4 regions of the Mesorhizobium sp. M0011 genome follow, and region 2 is predicted to be linked to each of the others. Evidence: predicted binding sites of a transcription regulator. Region 2 holds the regulator's gene; each other region holds the start of a gene.

Region 1 (5,689 bases), on a different contig from region 2:
TGTCACCGCCTTGCCGGTCACGTTGAGCGCTTCTGCGGCCTTCTGCGCGGCGTCGATATAGCCCGCCATCTCCTCAGCCGGGATTTCATGGTTTTCCGGCACAGGATTGGCGATCAGCATGCCGCCGGCGAGCCCCAGCGCTGCCCTCGTCTGGTAGAAATGCGCGATCTCTTCCGGCTCGTGCAAGGTCAGCGGCGCGCGGAATGGCGAATGTCGCGACCAGAAGGCTGGCATCGTCTCGCAGCCATGGCCGATCACCGGCACGCCGCGCGTCTCCAGCACCTCCAGCGTCTTTTCGATGTCGAGGATCGCCTTGGCGCCGGCCGAGACGACGATGACCGGGGTGCGCGCCAGCTCGTCGAGATCGGCGGAAATGTCAAAACTCTTTTCGGCGCCCTTGTGCACGCCGCCAATGCCGCCGGTGGCGAACACTTTTATGCCGACCATATGCGCCGCGATCATCGTGGCGGCGACCGTGGTGCCACCGGTGCGCCCTTGCGCCACGGCAAAACCGAGATCGGCGCGCGACAGCTTCATGGCGTCGCCCGTCATCGCCAGCGATTCGCGCTCGCCGTCCGAAAGCCCGATCTTGATGCGGCCGCCAACCACGGCGATGGTCGCCGGCACGGCGCCGCCATCGGTGATGATCTTTTCGACATCGGCCGCCATGGCGCCATTGTCGGGGTAGGGCATGCCATGGGTGATGATGGTGCTTTCCAGCGCCACCACCGGCCGGCCGGCCGCCAGGGCCTGCGCCACCGGCGCGTGGATGTCGATGAAGGGGCGGGCGGTCTCAGGGGTCATCAGGGTCTCCAATCCGGAATGCAGCGCGTCCGTCGGGACATCAGGCAACATCGTGGCACTATGAATTTGCCGGTCTCATGCCACTTCCCTGGCATCCGGCACAAGAGCCAATGCCTCAGTGAAATCAGCCGCGGTGAACTCCGGAACGGCGTTGGCGCTTTCGATGGCAAGCGTCGCCCCGGCAATGCCTTCGCGCAGTGCTGACCGCAGGGGCAGTCCGCGCAGCAAAGCAGCGACCGTTGCGCCCGCCAGGGCATCGCCGGCCCCGGTGACGTCAGCGACCTTTCTTGGCGGCGGCGGCAGGATCGAGAAGGCGCCGGCTTCATCGAAGCCCAGCATGGGCTCGCTGCCCGCCGTCACCACGCCGCTGACGAGGCCGCTGCATCGCAACCCGTCGACGACCTCGCGCTCCGTGGCAGTCGCGGCGACGCCGGCCAGCACCATGGCCTCGCGCCGGTTCATGAAGACGAGCGAGAGCTCCTTCAGCACCGGTATCAGCCGCGTTACCTTGGCAGGCGAAATTGCAATGGCGAAAACCGGCTTGCCCGTGGCGAGCGCGACCAGCCGTTCCAGCGCCGAAGAGGGCAGGTTGGCGTCGCACAGGATCGCATCGGCGGCAGCGATCACCTCCCGCACCTTGGAGCGCCTGATCTGCTTGGGAAACGCCAAATCATAGAGCGCCATATCGGCAAAGCCGACGATCAGCTCGCCTTCGCTGTCGATCAGCGCCGTGTAGCTCGGCGTCGTGCGGTCGAGGAAGACCGCCGACAGGTCGGTAATGCCTGCCTCGGCAATGGCTCGCGAAACGGTGTCGGCAGCGGCATCGCCGCCGCGAACCGATATGAGCGACGCGGAGACGCCGCGCCGCACGGCACTGCGCAAAGCGTTGAAGACGCCGCCGCCGACATCCTCGCGCATCGTGCCGGGATTGGAGGCAGCCGGCACGTAAGCGCCGGACACCTGGCCGCGCCGGTCGATATGGGCGCCGCCTACGGCCAGTATGTTCGCGGATTTCAGCATGCCGGCGATATGACCTTTGTTATTCCAGCCGCACAAGCGCTAGGCTGCGCGACGGAGCTTCGCATGCAAGGCGGCGATTCGGCAGATCGAAACAGCCGAGCCGTCTGGCCCAACGTGTGGCGCATCCCTGATCGAATCCTTGGACAAAAAAAGAACAAATCCGGATATCGTTTGTTTTTCAGATATTTGACCCCTCTTGCCAAATGAGAACAAAAAAGGTACAAATAGGCAGGGATTACGGATTGTCCGGCCTTCATTGACGACCAAGGGGTGATGTATCATGGCTCAGAATTCTTTGCGGCTGGTAGAGGACAAGGCAGTGGACAAATCAAAGGCTCTGGATGCGGCGCTGTCGCAGATCGAGCGGGCTTTCGGCAAGGGCTCGATCATGCGGCTCGGCGCCAACGATCAGGTCGTCGAGATTGAAACGGTGCCGACCGGCTCGCTTGGCCTCGACATCGCGCTTGGTGTCGGTGGCTTGCCGCGCGGTCGCATCATCGAGATCTACGGGCCGGAAAGCTCGGGCAAGACGACGCTGGCGCTGCACACGGTGGCGGAAGCCCAGAAGAAGGGCGGCATCTGCGCCTTCGTCGATGCCGAGCACGCGCTTGACCCGGTCTATGCCCGCAAGCTTGGCGTCGATCTCGAAAACCTTCTGATCTCGCAGCCTGACACGGGTGAGCAGGCGCTGGAAATCTGCGACACGCTGGTGCGCTCCGGCGCCATCGACGTGCTGGTGGTCGATTCGGTCGCGGCGCTGACGCCACGCGCCGAAATTGAAGGTGAGATGGGCGATTCGCTGCCCGGCCTGCAGGCCCGCTTGATGAGCCAGGCGCTGCGCAAGCTGACCGCTTCGATCTCGCGCTCCAACACCATGGTCATCTTCATCAACCAGATCCGCATGAAGATCGGCGTCATGTTTGGTTCGCCCGAGACCACGACGGGCGGCAACGCGCTGAAATTCTACGCTTCGGTGCGTCTTGACATCCGCCGCATCGGCTCGATCAAGGACCGCGACGAGGTTGTCGGCAACCAGACCCGCGTCAAGGTGGTCAAGAACAAGCTGGCGCCGCCCTTCAAGGTGGTGGAATTCGACATCATGTTTGGTGAGGGCGTGTCCAAAACCGGCGAACTGGTCGATCTCGGGGTCAAGGCCGGTATTGTCGAGAAGTCTGGCGCCTGGTTTTCTTATAATTCGCAGCGTCTCGGCCAGGGCCGCGAAAATGCCAAGCTGTTCCTGCGTGACAATCCCGACACGGCACGCGAGATCGAGTTGTCGATCAGGCAGAATGCCGGGCTGATCGCCGAGAAATTCCTCGAGAATGGCGGCCCTGAGCGCGGCGAAGACGACGGTTTCGAGGAAGAATCCGGCGCCATGTAACAGCCTCGTGCGCGATGCCGGCCGGAGTTCGGCCATAATCGCGTTCTATTATCTCAGGCTTATGTAATTGAGTTCCGCGTTATTGCGTTTCGAAACCGCCGGCCCAGTGCCGGCGGTTTTGCGTTTGGCGGCGAAAACAGGCCCGGTTCGAATGGCCGCAAAGGCCGTGGATTGGACCAATTCCGTGTTTCTGGACAGGGTGAGGCGCGGCGGCTAAAAGGCCAAGTCCTAATCTTCTAAAAACGCAGAGCCCATTTCCGCCGGTTTGCCGGCGGCTCTTCCGAAAAGGCAGCATTCATGAGTGGCGTGAACGAGATCCGGTCGACATTTCTCGACTACTTCCGCAAGGAGGGTCACGAGATCGTCGCGTCGAGCCCGCTGGTGCCGCGCAACGATCCGACACTGATGTTCACCAACGCCGGCATGGTGCAGTTCAAGAATGTCTTCACCGGTTTGGAGAAGCGGCCCTATTCGCGCGCTTCGACCGCCCAGAAGAGCGTGCGCGCCGGCGGCAAGCACAACGACCTCGACAATGTCGGCTACACCGCGCGCCATCTGACCTTCTTCGAGATGCTCGGCAATTTTTCCTTTGGCGACTACTTCAAGGAGCGCGCCATCGAGCTTGCCTGGAACCTGATCACCAGGGAGTTCGGGCTGAACAAGGACAAGCTGCTGGTCACCGTCTATCATACGGACGACGAGGCGGCCGGTTTCTGGAAGAAGATCGCCGGGTTTTCCGACGACCGCATCATTCGCATCGCGACATCGGACAATTTCTGGGCGATGGGCGACACCGGCCCGTGCGGTCCGTGTTCGGAGATCTTCATCGACCGCGGCGAACACATCTGGGGCGGCCCTCCCGGCAGCCCGGAGGAGGATGGCGACCGTTTCCTGGAATTCTGGAACCTGGTGTTCATGCAGTATGAACAGGTGACGAAGGAGGAGCGGATCGACCTGCCGCGCCCCTCGATCGACACCGGCATGGGCCTGGAGCGCATGGCGTCCATCCTGCAAGGGGTGGAAAGCGTCTTCGAGACCGATCTGTTCCGTCACCTGATCGACGCGGCCTCGTCCGCGATCGGGCATGGTCCCGACAAGGAGACTGTCGCGTCCTACCGGGTCATTGCCGATCATCTGCGCTCGTCCTCCTTCCTGGTCGCCGATGGCGTGCTGCCTTCGAACGAAGGCCGTGGCTATGTCCTGCGCCGCATCATGCGCCGCGCCATGCGTCATGCGCAGTTGCTCGGTGCCAACGAACCGCTGATGTGGAAGCTGGTGCCGGCGCTGGTGCGCGAAATGGGTCAGGCCTATCCGGAACTGCTGCGCGGCGAACAGTTGATCACCGAGACGCTGAAGCTCGAGGAGACCAGGTTTCGCAAGACGCTGGTGCGCGGCCTCGGCCTGCTTTCGGAGGCGACGGAAACGCTGCATGCCGGCGACATGCTGGACGGCGAAACGGCCTTCAAGCTTTACGACACCTACGGCTTCCCGCTCGATCTGACGCAGGACGCACTGCGCCAGCGCAACATCTCGGTCGATCTTGCCGGCTTCACCAATGCTATGGAGCAGCAGAAAACCGAGGCGCGCAAGCATTGGGCTGGGTCCGGCGACGCGGCCACCGAGACCATCTGGTTCTCCCTGCGCGAGAAGGCAGGCGCCACCGAGTTTCTCGGCTACGAGACGGAGCAGGCGGAAGGCATCATCCAGGCGCTTGTCCGGGACGGCAAGACCGTCGACAGCGCCGGCAAGGGCGATGCGGTGGCGATCGTCGTCAACCAGACGCCGTTCTATGCAGAGTCCGGCGGCCAGGTGGGCGACACCGGCATCATTTCAGGCGAGGGGTTCTCGATCGAGGTTTCCGATACGCAGAAGAAGGCTGATGGGCTGTTCGTGCATATCGGCAAGGTAGCCGGCGGCACGGTCAAGACCGGTGCCGCCGTCGAGCTGAAGGTCGATCACGCGCGCCGCACCAGGCTGCGCGCCAACCATTCCGCGACGCACCTGATCCATGAGGCGCTGCGCGAGGTGCTGGGCAGCCATGTCGCGCAGAAGGGCTCGCTGGTGGCGCCGGAGCGCCTGCGCTTCGACATCTCGCACAACAAGCCCATATCGGCCGAGGATCTCGAAGAGGTCGAGCGGATGGCCAACGAGATCGTCGTGCAGAACAGCCCGGTGTCCACGCGCCTGATGTCGGTCGACGATGCCATCGCCGAAGGCGCCATGGCGCTGTTTGGCGAGAAGTATGGTGACGAAGTGCGCGTCGTGTCGATGGGCACTGGCGTGCATGGCGCCAAGGCCAACCGGCCCTATTCGGTCGAGCTCTGCGGCGGCACCCATGTCAGGGCCACCGGCGACATCGGTCTGGTGCGTGTCGTGTCGGACAGCGCGGTCGCTGCAGGTGTGCGCCGCATAGAGGCGTTGACCGGCGAAGCCGCGCGCAAGCATCTCGACGAACAGGACCGGCGTCTGAAATCGGTCGCAGCA
Region 2 (5,689 bases):
CTCTGCACGAGATTGGCGCCGCGATCCGTTCCATCCGCGCCGACCGGCTCGAGCCGAGCTTCAAGATGCTGTCGCGCGTTGCGCGCATCTTCGAGCAGCTGAACAATGCCTGGGATGTGCTGCGGACGATGACGCCCAGCGAATACACCGAGTTCCGCGACGCGCTCGGTCAGTCCTCGGGTTTCCAGTCCTGGCAGTATCGCGCCATCGAGTTCATGGCCGGCAACCGAAACCTGGCAATGCTCGGGCCGCACAAGCATCGGCCCGACCTGAGCGGGAAGCTGGAAGCGATCCTGGCCGAGCCGTCGCTCTATGACGAGGCACTGTTGCTTTTGGCGCGCAACGGATTCGACATCGGTGCCGATGCCAGGCGCACGGACTGGCGTGAGACGCGAACCGAGAATGAAGAGGTGCTGGTCGCCTGGCAGACCATCTACCGCGATCCGCAGCGCTACTGGATGTTCTACGAACTGGCCGAGAAGCTGGTCGACTTCGAGGACTACTTCCGCCGCTGGCGCTTCAACCACGTCACCACGGTGGAGCGCATCATCGGCCTGAAACGCGGCACCGGCGGCACGTCGGGTGCTTCGTATCTGAAGAAAATGCTCGAGGTCGTGCTGTTCCCGGAGCTGTGGACGGTCCGCACCCGGCTCTGACGTCGAAATGAAAACAGGCACACCGAGGGGACGCGCTGTGGCGGAAAACCCTTCGCGAACAACCGGGGACTGACCGACCATGAGTGGAATTCCTGATCTCGCCGCAGTCGAAGCGATGGATGCCACGGATCCGCTGCGGGCCATGCGCGACCGTTTCATTCTGCCGGAGGGGATGATCTATCTCGACGGCAATTCACTGGGGGCAGCGTCTCACGCCGTTTTCAGCGAGCTGCAGCAGGCGGCGACCCAAGAATGGGCCCAGGATCTCATCCGAGCTTGGAACACGGCCGGATGGTTCGAGATGCCAATCGAACTCGGCGACCAGCTCGGACGCCTGATAGGAGCCGCGGCCGGCCAGACCGTTGTCTGCGACACGACATCGACCAACATCTACAAGGTGCTGCATGCGGCGATGGAGATGCGGCCCGGCCGGTCGGCCATCGTCGCCGAAGGTGACAGTTTTCCCACCGACCTGTACATCGCCGAAGGCGTGGCCTCGACCCGGGATGGCGTCCTGCTGCGCCTCGCGGGTGTCGACGCGCCGACCATCGAAGAGCTGATCGACGAAAACGTCGCGGTGGTGCTGGTCAATCACGTCAATTACAAATCGGGTGAACTGCGCGACATGTCGGCGCTGACGCGCAAGGCTCATGCGGCCGGAGCGCTGATTGTCTGGGATCTCTGCCACACGGCCGGCGCTCTGCCCGTCGAACTCGACCAGGCAAATGCCGATTTCGCCATCGGCTGCACTTACAAGTACCTCAATGGCGGTCCGGGCGCACCGGCCTTCATCTATGCCGCGCAGCGTCACCATGGCGATATCAGGCAACCACTCAGCGGCTGGTGGGGCCATGCGCGGCCCTTTGCCTTCGAACGGGGTTATGTTGCCGGCACCGGTATCCGCCGCTTTCTGTGCGGCACCCAGCCTGTCCTGTCGATGCGGGCGCTCAAAGGCGCGCTTGCCATCTGGAATGACGTCGACATGGCGGCATTGCGAAAGAAGAGCGTCGCGTTGACAGAACTGTTCATCCAGCTCGTCGAAGCCAGGTGCGGCGCCTACGGTCTCACGCTGGAGACCACCCGCGACGCGACCAGGCGCGGCAGCCAGGTGTCGTTCCTTCACGATCACGGCTATCAAATCATGCGGGCGCTGATCGAGCGCGGCGTCATCGGTGATTTTCGTGCGCCATCGACCATCCGTTTCGGCTTCACGCCGCTCTATGTCGGCTACAAGGATGTGTGGCTGGCGGTTGAGGTGCTGGAGGATATTCTGCGCACGGGCGCATGGAAGGACCGCCGTTTCGCGGTCAAGGAAGCCGTTACCTGACGCAACGATCCCCGCGATCCACCGCCGCCGCCCTCACTGCCTGGCAGATGACGGAGGCTGAATTTCCAGCCACAAATGCCAACAGACGTTGGCGTTTTGGCTCCGTTTCGTTCACGGCAAACGAACGTCCCGAAGATTGATATCGTCCTTTGTGGAGGTCGATAGACTGATAATGCCAAGCCTTGGGTCGAGGATGAGCCACAGGTCATTAACCATAATAATTTCAATGTGAGCAGGCGCATCGCTGTGCCTGGCGCTTGTTGATCGCGACCCGCTGGCAAGCGCCAAATAATTTCAGCAGCCTTAACAAATTCATTAAACTTTAAACGGTTGCAGAACACAACTGGAACAGATAGGGTTTGTTCTGGGTTTGTTTTTCGATTCTGGTTTCAGGTAACCTGGGGGCCGCCATGCTGACGCGCAAGCAACATGAACTGCTGATGTTCATCCATGAACGCCTGAAGGAGAGCGGCATTCCGCCATCCTTCGACGAGATGAAGGAGGCGCTTGACCTTGCCTCCAAATCCGGGATTCATCGGCTGATCACCGCACTTGAGGAGCGCGGCTTTATTCGCCGGTTGCCCAACCGGGCACGCGCGCTGGAAGTGCTGCGATTGCCGGACTCGATCGCGCCTGGCCTCAACGCGGCAAAGAAGTTTTCGCCAAGCGTCATCCAGGGCAGTCTCGGTCAGGGTGGTGCCCTTGGCCGGCAGATCAAGCCGGCGCCTTCGCGGATGCCCTCGCCCGGCAATGATGACGATGCGGTCTCCGCCGTGTCGATCCCGGTCATGGGCCGTATCGCCGCCGGTGTGCCGATCGATGCCATCCAGCATCAGACGCATTCGATCTCGGTGCCGCCGGACATGATCATGGGCGGCGCCCACTATGCGCTGGAGGTCAAGGGCGACTCGATGATCGAGGCCGGTATCTTCGACGGCGACACCGTCATCATCCGCAATGCCGACACGGCGAGCCCCGGCGAGATCATCGTGGCGCTGGTCGATGAAGAGGAAGCGACGCTGAAGCGGTTCCGCCGCAAGGGCGCTTCGATTGCTCTCGAAGCCGCCAATCCGGCCTATGAAACCCGTATTTTCGGCCCGGACAGGGTCAAGGTGCAAGGCAAGCTCGTCGGCCTGATCCGCCGCTACTGAGGCGGCTGTGGGTTGGCCGCTGGCTTCTCCGGTTTCTTGAAGGGTGCCAGCCCCCTCGCCTCACGAGAGTATTTGCGTTGCGTGTGCCAGGGCCGATATGGGCTGTCCACCGCGAAGCTGATCGTCGCCGGCGTGGTCGCCGATTGGCGATCGAAGAAGACCGCGGCACTGCCTTTGCGAGCCAGTTGCCGCTTGGTGATGACGAGGACCAGCGGATTGTGACAGGCGTCATACGCGGTGGCGTCATTGATGACGATCAGCTCGGCGAAGCCGCAGGCTTTCCAGGTGTCCTTGCGGTCCTCGACATAGGCAATGATCGCACCGGACATGTGCCTGGCCACGCAAACGCCTGAGGAGCAATAGAACGGGGATCCCAGCGGCAGATCAACGGCATCCGCGACATCGAATTGCCCATCGCTGTTGTCGAACACCTCTGGCACGACGATGGTTTCTGATGTCAGGGCGCGTTTCCAGTTGTCGACGGTGAATTCGTTCGGCCGCTCCCGGCTGACGGCAAGCTCACCGCCACCGATCGGCAACGCCACCAGCCGGGCGTCTTCCGAGATCAGCACATCCGGCGTGCGCGTATCCGAGACGGTCAGCAAGCCTGCCTGCGCGAATGGCAGAGCAGCGAGCCGCAGCCAGGTTGTCGCCATCGTCGCGATGACCAAAGCAATTGCCACCAACAGGACCGACTGTTGCGAAATCAGCCCGACCCCGTCGACAGGCGAACGCTCGGAGATCCAGCCGGATATGGCGATCATCATCGTCAGGCCCTTACCCATCAGGTAGAGAGCCGGCCAATCCAATCCGAAAGGCATCAGCAGCGCGCTGGCGACGGCCAGGAACATGACGACGGTGACGATCGGCATAACCGCGAGATTGGCAAACAGGCTAAGCGGCGAGACACGCTGAAAATGCCAGATAGCAAACAGCGTCGTGGCGCTTCCGGCGATGATCGAGGTCATGGCAAGGCCGGTTGCCGCCAGCAGGAATTTTCGCGTCAGGAAACCTGGCATGGATCGCTTTGGCGGCGGCGGTCTTGCTTTTCCCGCGCGGTGATCCGCCCAGCCGGCATAGGCGCCGACCAGAGCCGCGGTCGCGGCGAACGACATCTGAAAACTCGGGCCGACCACCTCATGCGGCGACACCACGATGACGGCGATCGCCGAGATCGCCAGATTGCGCATGGTGAGTGCTGCTCGATCGAACAGCACGGCAATCAGCATCACCGCCAGCATGATGAAGCTGCGCTCGGCGGCAACGACGACTCCCGAGATGATGAGATAGGCCGCGATCGAGAACAGTGCGGCGGCGGCGGCATACTTCTTGACCGGGCGACGCGCGGAAAAGTCGGGAAACAAGGCGAAGGCGCCGCGCAGCAAACCCATGATGGTGCCTGCGACCAGAGCCATGTGCAGTCCCGAAATGGAGATGATGTGGTAGATGCCGGTACGTCGCATCGCCTCATTGATGTCATCGGGAATGCCGGCGCGCACGCCGACGATCAGCGCCGCGGCGATCTCGCCTTCGGCGCCGCCGACGCTCGCCCTGATATGGTCGGCGATGCCTTCACGGGCATTTTCCACGCTAGAGGAAATTCGGGCCGGCAGCGGCATGTCGCCGTCATCGTTGACGACAAGCTTTGGATTGCCGAGAAAGAACCCGCTGCCGCCGATGCCGGCAAAGTAGCTGTCGAAGGAGAAGTCATAGCTGTCCGGCCGCACCGGCCCGGTCGGCGGCAAGAGCTTGGCATATCCGGTGATGAGGGAGCCGGCGGTCACGTCAGCCGGGATCTTGCGTGCCGAAAGCCGCACCCGTTCCGGCGCATAGCGCAGTTTCGGTCTTGCGGTCGATGTCACGTCGATGGTCAGCCGGATACGGCCGGTTTCCATCCGGTCGAGCGAGACGACGCGGCCGGTGACTTGCGTCGAAATTTCCGAGCCCAACATTTGTGTGCCCGCACGCCACGTCTCGACTTTGGCAGCAAGCAGTCCTAGGGCGCACAAAAGTGCCGCCATGAAACACAGATGGGTCTTTGGCCATGAGCGCGAGACCAGCGCACAGATCCCCGTCAGAATAACAACCGCGACAGGTCTCGCAAAGTCGGGTTCAGCCGTCAGCGAAAAATAGCCGATCGCTCCAATCGCCAGGCAGACCGGCACCAGCAGGAAGGCCACGCCCCGGTCGAATTCCAGGCTCGCCGCCGTGTTCACGCTGTGGCGCAGGCGAGGCAGTGATGTCAGGCTGATTTGCCGGCGCACGCGAACGATCCTGCCGGTTTCGGCAACAGGAACAGAGGCGGCGACATCCGCTTGTAACGGCGCTTGGCCGGGATCCGGCAGGAGGGGCGACGGCAATGGCAGAGGCGCAAAGAGGGACCGTTCGCTGACGCCGATGGCAGCGTCCTCGCCCTGATCCGAGCCCCAGCCTCGTCCAGCCATCGGGTCTGCCCCTTGCGCCCTCGACACCCTATGCTACATGAACGCCGGGCGCGCGAAAGTCCGCGCAACCGCACCCGCTTCAGATGGTTTCCGAGAGTTCCATGTCCGACA
Region 3 (5,689 bases), on a different contig from region 2:
GAGGTCGCCAATCGGTGGAACGAGCGCATGGGGCAGGCCATGCGTTATCCCGCGACGCATGCCGCGTTTCTCGATCAGTGCCATGCCGCCGGCCAGACACGGCCGACGCCGCTGCTGCTGCAATATGTGCCTGGCGACTTCAACTGCCTGCACCAGGATCTCTATGGCGACCTCGCCTTTCCGCTGCAGGTGGCGATCCTGCTCTCCGAACCGGGCCGGGATTTCAATGGCGGCGAGTTCGCGCTGACCGAGCAGCGCCCGCGCATGCAGAGCCGGGTCGAAGTGGTGCCGCTGCGCCAGGGCGACGCCGTTGTCTTCGCCGTCCACAACCGGCCGGTGCAGGGCACCAAAGGCAACTACCGGGTCAACCTGCGCCATGGCGTCAGCCGGCTGCGCTCAGGCATGCGCCACACGGTCGGGATCATTTTTCACGATGCGAAGTGAGCAGGGAGAAGATGGAGGTCCCCCTCACCCCACCGGGGCATAGCGGTTGACTACCATGCCGCAGTCATAGGCCTTCGAGCCGAGCAGGCGCAGCTTTCTAAAACCGCCCTGGTCGAAAATCCGGCGTCCTGCACCCAGCACCGCTGGATTGATGAACAGTTGGAACTCGTCGACCAGCCCGGCCGCGATCAGCGCCGACGCGAAACCGGCGCCGCCGAACACGGCCATGTCGCCACCCTCGCCCGCCTTCAGCGCATTGACTTCGCGCGGCAGGTCGCCGCTGGCCACCCTCGTGCGCTCCCAAGCCGGCTCCCAGGCCGATTGCTTGAGCTTGTCGCTCAGCACCACCTTGCGGGAGTCGACGATGCGCTGCGCAAAGGCGTAGAACGGATCGCGCGGAAACTTCTTCGCCGCATTGCCCCAATGGGTGAGATAGCCCTCCTGCGCCATCTTGCGGCTGAGCAGGATGGTGTCGATGCCGGCGAAGACGGCGTTGAAGTCCTGCTTCAACTCGTCGTCCCAGGCGCCCTCGTCACCCCATTCCCAGAGCTGCCAGGCATGGTCCTCATTGGCGCCGACAAAGCCGTCGACCGACATCTGCATCTGAAGGATCAGTTTTTTCATCGTCGTTCTCCTCGTCTTGTCCGGCTCAAAGCGTGCAGGCGAAATTGCGGGGCAGCATGGTCAGTGTTAAATGGTTTACATTTGGAACCATTGACATAGGACGAGAACAGTATCAATAGTAAAGTGATTTAAAAATGGAACCATAGATGTCGACGCGCGAAAAATCCGGCTGCCCGATCAACCTGTCGCTCGAACTGATCGGCGACCGCTGGACGCTGCTCATCATCCGCGACATGGTCTTCGCCGGGAAAAAGCACTTTCGCGAATTCCTGCAATCCGACGAAGGCATCTCCTCGCGCTCGTTGGCCGAGCGGCTGCAAACGCTTCAGGAGGAAGGCATCCTCACCCGAAGCGACGACCCGACGCATGGCTTGAGAACGGTCTACCGGCTGACCGAGGCAGGCATCGACCTCTTGCCGGTGCTGGCGACGCTCGGCGCCTGGGGCAGCAAGCACCGCAAGGCCGACGACAAGCTGGCCAGGATTGCCGACGAACTGGTGGCAGGCGGCGAAGCGGCGCTGGAAAAGATGAAAGCGGCGCTGCGAGCGGAGCATATTGTCTAGGCGGTTGCGTTCAGGCCGAACCGGCATGGCTGTTGCCGCACAAATCGCCCTTCCCTTGACAATGATCCATCTTTGTTCTTTATTTGTTCCAATCTATCAGCAACTGCGGATGTGCGGTCGATGGAAACGTCAGCCACCATCCTGCATGCCGATCTCGACGCTTTCTACGCCTCGGTCGAGCAGTTGCTCGATCCATCGCTGCGCGGCAAGCCGATCGCGGTGGGCGGCGGCGTCGTGCTCGCCGCTTCCTACGAGGCCCGCGCCTTTGGCGTGCGCGGCGGCATGCCCGGGCGCAAGGCGCGCGAACTCTGCCCGCATCTGATCTTCGTCGGCGGTAATTTCAGCCATTACCAGCGACTGGGCGACGCGGCGATCAAGGTGCTCGACGATTTTACCCCGGTGGTCGAGCGCATCTCCATCGACGAGGCCTTTGCCGATGTCGCCGGCTGCACGCATCTGTTCGGCTCGCCCCAAGAGATCGCGGCGACCATCCGCCGCCGCGTGCGAGCCGAACTCGGCCTGCCGATCTCGATCGGCGTGGCGCGCACCAAGCATCTGGCCAAGATCGCCTCTCAGGTGGCAAAACCCGACGGGCTGGTGGTGGTCGACCCCGGCAGCGAGCTCGCTTTCCTGCACGACCTGCCGGTCGGGCTGATGTGGGGCGTCGGCCCGGCGACCAGGGCGCGGCTGGCGGAAATCGGCGTCGAGACCATCGGCCAGCTGGCCAGGACGCACAGCGGCGCGCTGACGCGGCTGCTCGGTCCCGCCGCCGGCGAAAAGCTCGCCGCGCTGTCATGGAACCGCGACCCGCGAAAGCTCGAAACGCATCGCCGCGCGCGTTCGGCCGGCGCCCAATCGGCGCTGGGCCAAAAACCCGCAATGGCACGGATCATCGTACCGACTCTGCTGCATCTGGCCGACCGCGTCGCCAGCCGGCTGCGCGCCAAGGCGCGGCCCGGCCGCACGGTGACAGTGCGCGTGCGCTTTGCCGATTTCAGCGCGGTCACCCGCTCGATCACGCTTGACCAGCCGATCTCGGCGACCGCGATGCTGGCCGAGATCGCCGGCGATCTGGTGCGCGGGGTGCTTGCCGACAACCCCCACGAGAGAACGATCTCGCTGCTGGCGATCTCGGTCTCGCATCTCGAGGAAAGCTTCGAATTACAGCTCGAACTGCCGCTCGATCTCGCCGACGAGAAGCAGAGGCCCGGCACCAGGAAAGGCCTGGCACGCTTCGACGCCGACCGCGCCATCGACAAGATCCGCGAACGCTTCGGCAAACAGGCGGTCGGCTACGGCACGGTGGCACTGGAAGCGGCGCGCTCGGTGCCCGACGAATTCAGGAAGCTGGCGGAGAAGGAACTGTGAACCCGGGACCGCCGGGCGCTATTTCGTCTCCTCGCCATCCCAGTATCGCCTCACTGCAGCCATGTCGAAAATGCTGTCGCGCCGGCGCAAGGCGTCGACCGCCATCTTGTTGGAATCGGGATAGACGCAGACCTCGTTGGGATTTTTCTCGCCGATCATCAGATAGCGGCACGGTTCCGTACCGCTGTTGAGGAAGGAATGCCCGACCGCCAGGCCGGCGGGAAAGCAGACATAATCGCCGGCCTTCATCTCGTGGCGCTCCTCGCCAAGCAGCAGCGTCACCTGCCCTTCCAGGATCAGCGCATGCTCCTCTTCGAGCATGTGGTAGTGCCTGGGCGCCAGACGCATGCCGGGCGCCGGCGCCTCGATCAGCATGCCGACGTGATAATCGGACGGTCCCAGAGCGGCATAGGTCAGATGCCTGGAGCGGCCGCCGAACCGCGGGCCGTCACCCTCGACTTTCCATTCGATGGCATCGCTGACGATCGGCGGGATCGGCGCGGCCGGGGGTTTGGTGACACCGGTCGTTACATCCGGCGGCAACGGGTCGCCGGCGGCAAGGCCGGTGTCCTCGCCGTCCCAGTAGGTTCGGGTCGCCGCCAGATCGAAGATCGCGCGGCTGCCCAAGGCGCGCACCAGCACCTTGTTGGAGGCGGTGTAGACGACAACGTCGTTCGGGTTGCGCTCGCCGACGAGGACGTAGCGGCAGGGTGCGTCGCTGGTGTTGATGAGGCAATGCCCCGCCGCTGCACCTGCCGGAAAGCAGATGTAGTCGCCGGCCTTCATGGCGTAGGCGGCGTCGCCGACATGCGCGGTAAGCATCCCCTCGAGGATGAAGACATGCTCTTCCTCGAAAATATGGTAATGCGCCGGCGAAGTCTGCTTGCCCGCCGGCAACTCCTCGATCGCCACGCCGACATGGTAGTTTTCGCCAAGCGCGGCCAGCGACAAATGCCGATAGCGCACGCCGAAGCGCGGCACATCGGACCATTCCGTCCACGGCACCTCATCCGATGCGAATGGCACGGGCGCTTTCTCGTCAGCCATTGGGGCCTCCTGATCCTGTCGCCCTGCCCTCGTCGCAAGCCGCAGGAGGGTCTACGACAGAACAAAGCTGCCAGCTTCCGGCATCATCGCCAAGCGGTGTTCGCCACGCTCCTGACAGAGCCCGACAGGAGCCGCTCGCTTCAGCCTCGGATGGCCCTGCCGGCCTGCTGCAGCAGCTCGAACGCCGCGAAGCGCTTCGCGTGCCAGCCGGCCAGCGTAGCGTCGGGATGATAGACCTCGCCGAGTTCCGACATGCCGGCCATTGCCGCCGCCACATCCTTGTAGGTCCCGGCGGCGACGGCGCCCAGCATCGCCGAGCCGAGCAGCACCGGTTCCGGCGAAGTCGACGCCACCACCACCATGCCTGTCGTGTCGGCAAGCAGCTGGCGCACCAGCGGACTTTGCCCGGCGCCGCCACTGATGACGATGGTGTCGACGGCAATGCCTTTGTCATGCTCGGCCCGCACGATCTGGCGCGCGCCATAGCCCAGCCCGCAGACCCCGGCGACATAGAGCCCGACCAGGCTGTCGAGGCTGGTGTCGAGATCGAGCCCGGCGATCAGCGCGCGTGCGTCCGGGTCGGCGAAAGGCGCGCGGTTGCCAAGGAATTCCGGCACGACATGGATGCCGCCGACCAAGGCCGGCGTCGCCGCTGCCCCGTTGCGGCTCTGCGCCTGCAGCGACAGCCAGGCGCTGAGGCTGAGCCCCTCGGCCTGCGCCTTGGCGGTCGCTTCGCCGGCCGCCGGATGCATGCGCACTAGATGGTCGATGGCCGCACCCGCCGCAGATTGGCCGCCCTCGTTCAGCCACAGGCCCGGCACCATGGCCGAGAAATACGGACCCCAGACGCCGTCGACGAAGGCCGGCTCGGCGGTCGACGACATGGTGCAGGCTGAGGTGCCGAAGACATAGGCCATGCGCGACAGAACGCTGCCGAACGCGCCGCGCGCGCCGACCGTACCGACGCCGCCGGCATGCGCGTCGATCAGCCCCGCCGCCACGGCCGTGCCGGGGCGCAGGCCCAGATCCGATGCCGCCTGCGCGGTCAGTCCGCCGCCGAGCGCGGCACCCGCCGGCACGATCTGCGTGCCGATGCGCGCGAACCCCTCGTCGGCCAGGCTCCCTAGTCCGATGGTGCGGAAATAGGCCTCGTCCCAGCGGCTTTCATGCGCCAGATAGGTCCATTTGCAAGTCACCGTGCAGACCGAGCGGGCAAGGCTGCCGGTCGCGCGCCAGGTGAGGAAATCGGCGAGGTCCATGAACTGCCAGGCGGCGTTGAACGTGTCGGGCAGGTTTTCGGCCAGCCAAAGGAGTTTCGGCGTTTCCATTTCCGGCGAGATGACGCCGCCGACATAGTTCAGCACCGCCTCGCCGCTGCGGTTGATGCGGCGCGTCTGCTCGACCGCGCGGTGATCCATCCAGACGATGATGTTGCGTTCCGAATTGCCGGACTTGCTTACCGGCAGCGGCACGCCGCCCTCGCCCAGCACCACCAGCGAACAAGTGGCGTCGAACCCGATGCCGGCGATGGCCTCAGCTGCCACGCCCGATTGAGCGACCGCTTCCCGCGTGGCCGCGCACACCGCCCGCCAGATGTCGTTGCTCGACTGCTCGACAATGTCGCCGGCCTCGCGCCAGACCTC
Region 4 (5,689 bases), on a different contig from region 2:
CGTCGGCGATCGACTTGCCCTTGAACACGACGTCGAGCGTCTCTCTGTTGTAGCGCTTGCCGTGGCAGACGTCGCAAGTGACGTAGACGTCGGGCAAAAAGTGCATCTCGATCTTGATGACGCCGTCGCCCTGGCAGGCCTCGCAGCGGCCGCCCTTGACGTTGAAGGAGAAGCGTCCCGGCTGGTAGCCGCGCGCCTTGGCTTCGGGCAGGCCAGCGAACCAGTCGCGGATCGGCGTGAAGGCGCCGGTATAGGTGGCGGGATTCGAACGCGGCGTGCGACCGATCGGCGACTGGTCGATGTCGATGACCTTGTCGAGGAATTCGAGGCCCTCGATGCGGTCGTGGTCGGCCGGATGTTCGCGCGAGCCCATGATGCGGCGCGAGGCAGCCTTGAACAGCGTCTCGATCAGGAAGGTCGACTTGCCGCCGCCGGACACGCCGGTGACGGCGGTGAAGGTGCCGAGCGGTATTTCGGCGGTGACGTTCTTCAGATTGTTGCCGCGCGCGCCGACGATCTTCAGGCGGCGGTTCTTCTTCGCTTCACGTCGCACGCCGGGCGTCGCCACTTCGAGCGCGCCCGACAGGTATTTGCCGGTGATCGAATTGGGATTGGCCATCACCTGCTGCGGCGTGCCCTGGGCGATGATCTCGCCGCCATGGATGCCGGCGGCCGGGCCCATGTCGACGACATAGTCGGCATGCAGGATGGCGTCCTCGTCATGCTCGACGACGATCACCGTGTTGCCGATGTCGCGCAGGTGCTTCAGCGTATCAAGCAGGCGGGCATTGTCGCGCTGGTGCAGGCCGATCGATGGCTCATCCAGCACATAGAGCACGCCGGTGAGACCGGAGCCGATCTGCGACGCCAGCCGGATGCGCTGGCTTTCGCCGCCCGACAGCGTGCCGGAATTGCGCGACAGCGTCAGATAGTCGAGCCCGACATCGTTGAGGAAGCGCAGCCGTTCGCGGATTTCCTTGAGCACGCGCACCGCGATCTCGTTCTGCTTGTCGTTGAGCGACGCTGGCAGGTCGGTGAACCACTGGTCGGCCTTGCGGATGGAAAGCTCGGTGACTTCGCCGATGTGCTTGCCGGCGATTTTCACCGCCAGCGACTCGGGCTTCAGCCGATAGCCCTTGCAGACCGGGCAGGGCGTCGCCGACATGAAGCGCTCGATTTCTTCGCGCATCCAGGCGGATTCGGTCTCTTTCCAGCGCCGCTCGAGATTGGGAATGACGCCTTCAAAGGTCTTGGTGGTCTTGTAGGAGCGCAGGCCGTCATCATACTGGAAGGTGATTTCGCGCTCGCCCGTGCCGTGCAGGATGGCTTCCTTGGCCTCTTCGGACAAATCCTTGAACTTGTCGCCAAGCTTGAAGCCATAAGCCTTGCCCAGCGCTTCCAGCGTCTGCGCGTAATAGGGCGAGGTCGACTTCGCCCACGGGCTGACGGCGCCGTCGCGCAGCGAGATGTTCTCGTCCGGCACGATCAGATTGCCGTCGATGGCGCGCTGGCTGCCGAGACCGTCGCAGGTCGGGCAGGCGCCGAACGGGTTGTTGAACGAGAACAGCCGCGGTTCGATTTCCGGAATGGTGAAGCCGGAGACCGGGCAAGCGAACTTTTCCGAGAACAGGATGCGCTCATGCGTCTCGTTCTTCGACTTGTTGACCGAATCCTCGCCGGTCTGGCTGGCATCGAGCGGCTTGTCGGCGAATTCGGCGACCGCCAGCCCATCGGCCAGCTTCAGGGCGGTCTCGATGGAATCGGCAAGCCGCGTCGCCAGATCGCCGCGCACGACGATGCGGTCGACGACGACGTCGAGGTCATGCTTGTACTTCTTGTCCAGCGCCGGCACGTCGGCGATTTCGTAGAAGACGCCATCGACCTTGACGCGCTGAAAGCCCTTTTTTTGCAACTCCAGCAATTCCTTGCGGTATTCGCCTTTGCGGCCGCGCACCATCGGCGCCAGGATGAACAGCCGCGTGCCTTCCTCGACCGCCAGCACGCGGTCGACCATCTGCGAAACCGTCTGGCTCTCGATCGGCAGGCCGGTGGCCGGCGAATAGGGGATGCCGACGCGCGCAAAAAGCAGCCGCATATAGTCGTAGATCTCGGTGACGGTGCCGACGGTCGAACGCGGGTTCTTCGAGGTGGTCTTCTGCTCGATGGAGATGGCGGGCGACAGGCCGTCGATCTGGTCGACGTCAGGCTTCTGCATCATCTCAAGGAATTGCCGCGCGTAGGCCGACAGGCTTTCGACGTAGCGGCGCTGGCCTTCGGCATAGATCGTGTCGAAGGCAAGCGATGACTTGCCGGACCCCGACAGGCCGGTCATGACAATCAGGCTGTCACGCGGCAAGTCGAGATCGACATTCTTCAGATTGTGTTCGCGCGCCCCGCGAATGGAAAGATATTTATGGTCGGCCATAGCCGGTCGCCGCCTCAGAATCTGGAATTTCCTGGAATGGCGGGTTTTCCCGGCCATCCCCTATGTAGGTAGTTTTGCCGCCACGTCGAGAGACGCCACAATTCCCGACCAAAGCGTTTAACCGTCTTTCGCGTGAACGGGCAAGCGGAAAGAACAAAGGCCGAACACGCTCCTGACAAAGCTGTGCAAAAGCTGACCTGCACGTAACCTTCCGGCGATCACATTTTTCGGTAACCGGCTATTGATGGTTGACGCCACCAGCTGACGGGAGCAGTCTCCAGCAGTCAACGAAGACGGCCGTCTTTCGATGGCCTCGCCGCCCAAAGGCGGCCTGCGAGACGCCGCAGGCATTTGCGATTTGTGCTTCGTGACGACAACGTCGCAATGGACAAAGGAGCGGAGCTATGACGCCACCGGATCGTCCCATAGGGTTCCAGTTGTTACTGGAGCGGCGGCAGGCATAAGTGCCAGGGTTTAGCGTTTTCGCCACCCGACAAACCGTGACCTGCCATATCCCCGTAAAAATCAGAGACTGTTAGTCGGATCGTCGGTCGAACGCCGCGTTGCATCCGAAATCAAATGCCGGCAGTACACTCCCGGTAGAGATTGGATTTGAGATCCAAAAAGGCCCCGTCCGTTTGCGCAAAGCACGGCGGGGCCGTTTTCATGTGCGGATTGTCTGTTTGGCGCAACGCAGCACGCGCCGACAGACTGTCAGTGGCGCGGCGGCCCGATCGAGCCGGCGCCGACATCGACGGTGATGCTGCCGGAAATCCTGACATCCGTATCGCCGATCTTGAACTGGCCGTTGCCGTTGCCGGGAAACGCGTCGTCGGACTCCGGAGCCGGCTTGGCGATGCGGTAGTCACCGGTTACGCCGGGCAGGGCGCCTTTTTGCGTTGACGGCGAACTGTCTTCGGCAAGTGCCGCGCCGCTGGTGAGGCCCGCAATGGCGAGCGCTATAACGGCGATGACGCGGTGCAATGATCTGGACTGATGAGTGTCGGTCATCCCAAGACTATAGTGGCGCGCCGCCGATGGAACCAGACCGGCATCGTCAAATCTTCGACAGCCGGACGTACTCCGATCCGGCCCTGGCTCACGCCGCCTTTTTTCGCGTGTCGAAAACATGGTCGACGATGCCCCATGCCTGGGCCTCGCGGGCGGTCATGAAGTGGTCGCGGTCCAGCGTGCGCTCGACCTCTTCATAGCTGCGGCCGCAATGCTGCGCGTAGAGTTCGGCCATGTGCCGTTTCGTCCGGCCGATGCGCTCGGCATGGCGCTGGATGTCGGAGGCCTGGCCCTGGAAGCCGCCCAGCGGCTGGTGCAGCAGGATGGTGGCGTTCGGCAGGGAAATTCGGCGCCCCGGTGCGCCTGCCATCAGCAGGAACGAGCCCATCGATGCGGCAAAGCCCATGCATACGGTCGACACCGGGCAGCTGATATATTGCATTGTGTCGTAGATGGCGAAGCCGCTGGTGACCACGCCGCCCGGCGAGTTGATGTAGAGCGAGATCTCCTTGTCGGGATTGTCCGATTCCAGCGACAGAAGCTGCGCGCAGACCAACGCCGAGATGTCGTCGTTGATCTCACCGTTGATGAAGACGATGCGCTCGCGCAGCAGCCGCGAAAAGATGTCGAAGGCGCGCTCGCCGCGGCTCGATTGCTCGATAACCATCGGCACCAGACTGGCAACACCGCTCATTATCTCTCTCCGTCCGTTTTGTTTTCAGGCCGCGCGAAGCAGGAGGCGAGGCGTGTTTGCGGCGATTGGCTTAAATGACCTGTTTGCACCGAGCGAAAGCCGGCAGCCGGCGCCTGCCATGGCGACGGCAGGCATGGCCTTGCGGGCAAAGCCGTCATGGACGACACGCAGATGCGTGCCGCCGGAAACGGTTCGGGCAAGTGTGAAGGTGACGGTGCTGTCGAGCGGATCCTGCCTAGCTGCGTCGCCCGGCTGCTCCCGCCAGGAATAGCGCAGCAGCTTCTCGGGATCGGCGTCGAGGATTTCGCATTCGATCGACGCGCCCGTTCCGGCGAAGGCAAAACGGTTGCCGATCTCGGGTCTCATGTCGTTCGGCATCATCCAGGCGGCCAGCAATTCCGGTACGGTCAGGGCCCGCCATACCTTTTCCGGCGGCTCGGCAAGCTCGTACTCGAACTCGAGCGCATCCGGGGCGTCGCTTTGACCGTCGTTGGTCGTTGATCCCGCCTTCTTCATTGATCCATGTCCTTCAAAACCGCCTTCAGCCTTTCGATGCGTTCCGGCCAGAAGGTCCGGTAGCGTTCGATCCAGGAGAGCAAGGGGGCGAGCCCCTGCGGATCGGCGCGGTAATAGGCATTGCGGCCGGCTCGCCGCTCGACCACCAGGCCTGCGCCACGCAGCACCGCCAGATGCTGCGACACCGCGGGCTGCGACACCGTCATCCCGGTGCGCAATTCCGACACGCTCATCTCGCCGGCGGCCAGCCGCTCAAAGACGGCGCGGCGCGTCGGGTCGGCCAGTGCGCGAAAAATCTCTGCTTCGATCATGCTAAAAGCATAAGTGCATACTTATCGATTTGGCAAGCGGTCTTTTCGGGCCCATATGATCGGCTTCGACAGTGCTGCCATTCCTTGACAATAAGCAGCGATGCGGATAAGAACGAAAAGGGAACAAAAACCTTGTGGGTAAAGGCAGCCATGGCAAGCGGCGATCGCCTGCAGCCTGTAAGGTGCTGCGACAAAAATTTGTTTCGGATGAGCGCGGAGAAATATCATGGCGGGTAGCGTCAACAAGGTCATTCTGGTCGGCAATCTCGGCGCGGATCCCGAAATTCGTCGCCTGAATTCGGGTGAACCGGTCGTCAACATCCGCATCGCCACATCGGAAAGCTGGCGCGACAAGAATTCCGGCGAACGCAAGGAAAAAACCGAGTGGCACAACGTCGTCATCTTCAATGAGGGCATCGCCAAGGTGGCGGAGCAATATCTGAAGAAGGGCATGAAGGTTTATGTCGAGGGCCAGTTGCAGACGCGCAAATGGCAGGACCAGACCGGTGCCGACAAGTACACGACGGAAGTCGTGCTGCAGAAATTCCGCGGTGAGCTGCAGATGCTCGACGCACGCGGACAGGGCGAGGGCGGTCAGGTCGGCGGCTATACCGGTGGCGGCAGCAGCCGTGGTTCCGATTTCGGCCAGTCCAGCCCGAGCGAAGGCTTCAATCGCGGCGGCGGCGGTGCCAAGAGCGGCGGCGGTGGCGGTTCGTCGCGCGAATTGGATGA

What was found. The regulator LexA, encoded in region 2, represses DNA repair genes until DNA is damaged. The targets are predictions, from matches to a motif close to TGTTCNNNNTGTGTTCNG.
Region 1: the regulator LexA is predicted to act here: its motif matches at 2,030-2,047, upstream of recA (recombinase RecA).
Region 3: the regulator LexA is predicted to act here: its motif matches at 1,705-1,722, upstream of dinB (DNA polymerase IV).
Region 4: the regulator LexA is predicted to act here: its motif matches at 2,575-2,592, upstream of uvrA (excinuclease ABC subunit UvrA).

What each region holds. Positions count from the first base shown of each region.
Region 1 is NZ_JAMYVQ010000007.1:172,720-178,408, reverse strand. It holds gene NKK51_RS10880 (pseudouridine-5'-phosphate glycosidase) at 1-804, opposite strand, end outside; gene NKK51_RS10875 (carbohydrate kinase family protein) at 880-1,824, opposite strand; gene recA (recombinase RecA) at 2,105-3,205, shown strand; gene alaS (alanine--tRNA ligase) at 3,503-5,689, shown strand, end outside.
Region 2 is NZ_JAMYVQ010000026.1:27,033-32,721, reverse strand. It holds gene kynA (tryptophan 2,3-dioxygenase) at 1-656, shown strand, start outside; gene kynU (kynureninase) at 736-1,983, shown strand; gene lexA (transcriptional repressor LexA) at 2,394-3,134, shown strand; gene NKK51_RS24375 (ComEC/Rec2 family competence protein) at 3,128-5,578, opposite strand; gene gltX (glutamate--tRNA ligase) at 5,680-5,689, shown strand, end outside.
Region 3 is NZ_JAMYVQ010000021.1:51,715-57,403, forward strand. It holds gene NKK51_RS21870 (2OG-Fe(II) oxygenase) at 1-444, shown strand, start outside; gene NKK51_RS21875 (dihydrofolate reductase family protein) at 469-1,068, opposite strand; gene NKK51_RS21880 (winged helix-turn-helix transcriptional regulator) at 1,215-1,631, shown strand; gene dinB (DNA polymerase IV) at 1,752-2,999, shown strand; gene NKK51_RS21890 (cupin domain-containing protein) at 3,018-4,046, opposite strand; gene NKK51_RS21895 (FGGY-family carbohydrate kinase) at 4,187-5,689, opposite strand, start outside.
Region 4 is NZ_JAMYVQ010000008.1:173,560-179,248, forward strand. It holds gene uvrA (excinuclease ABC subunit UvrA) at 1-2,425, opposite strand, end outside; gene NKK51_RS12155 (hypothetical protein) at 3,140-3,436, opposite strand; gene NKK51_RS12160 (ATP-dependent Clp protease proteolytic subunit) at 3,525-4,130, opposite strand; gene NKK51_RS12165 (SRPBCC family protein) at 4,155-4,646, opposite strand; gene NKK51_RS12170 (ArsR/SmtB family transcription factor) at 4,643-4,957, opposite strand; gene NKK51_RS12175 (single-stranded DNA-binding protein) at 5,184-5,689, shown strand, end outside.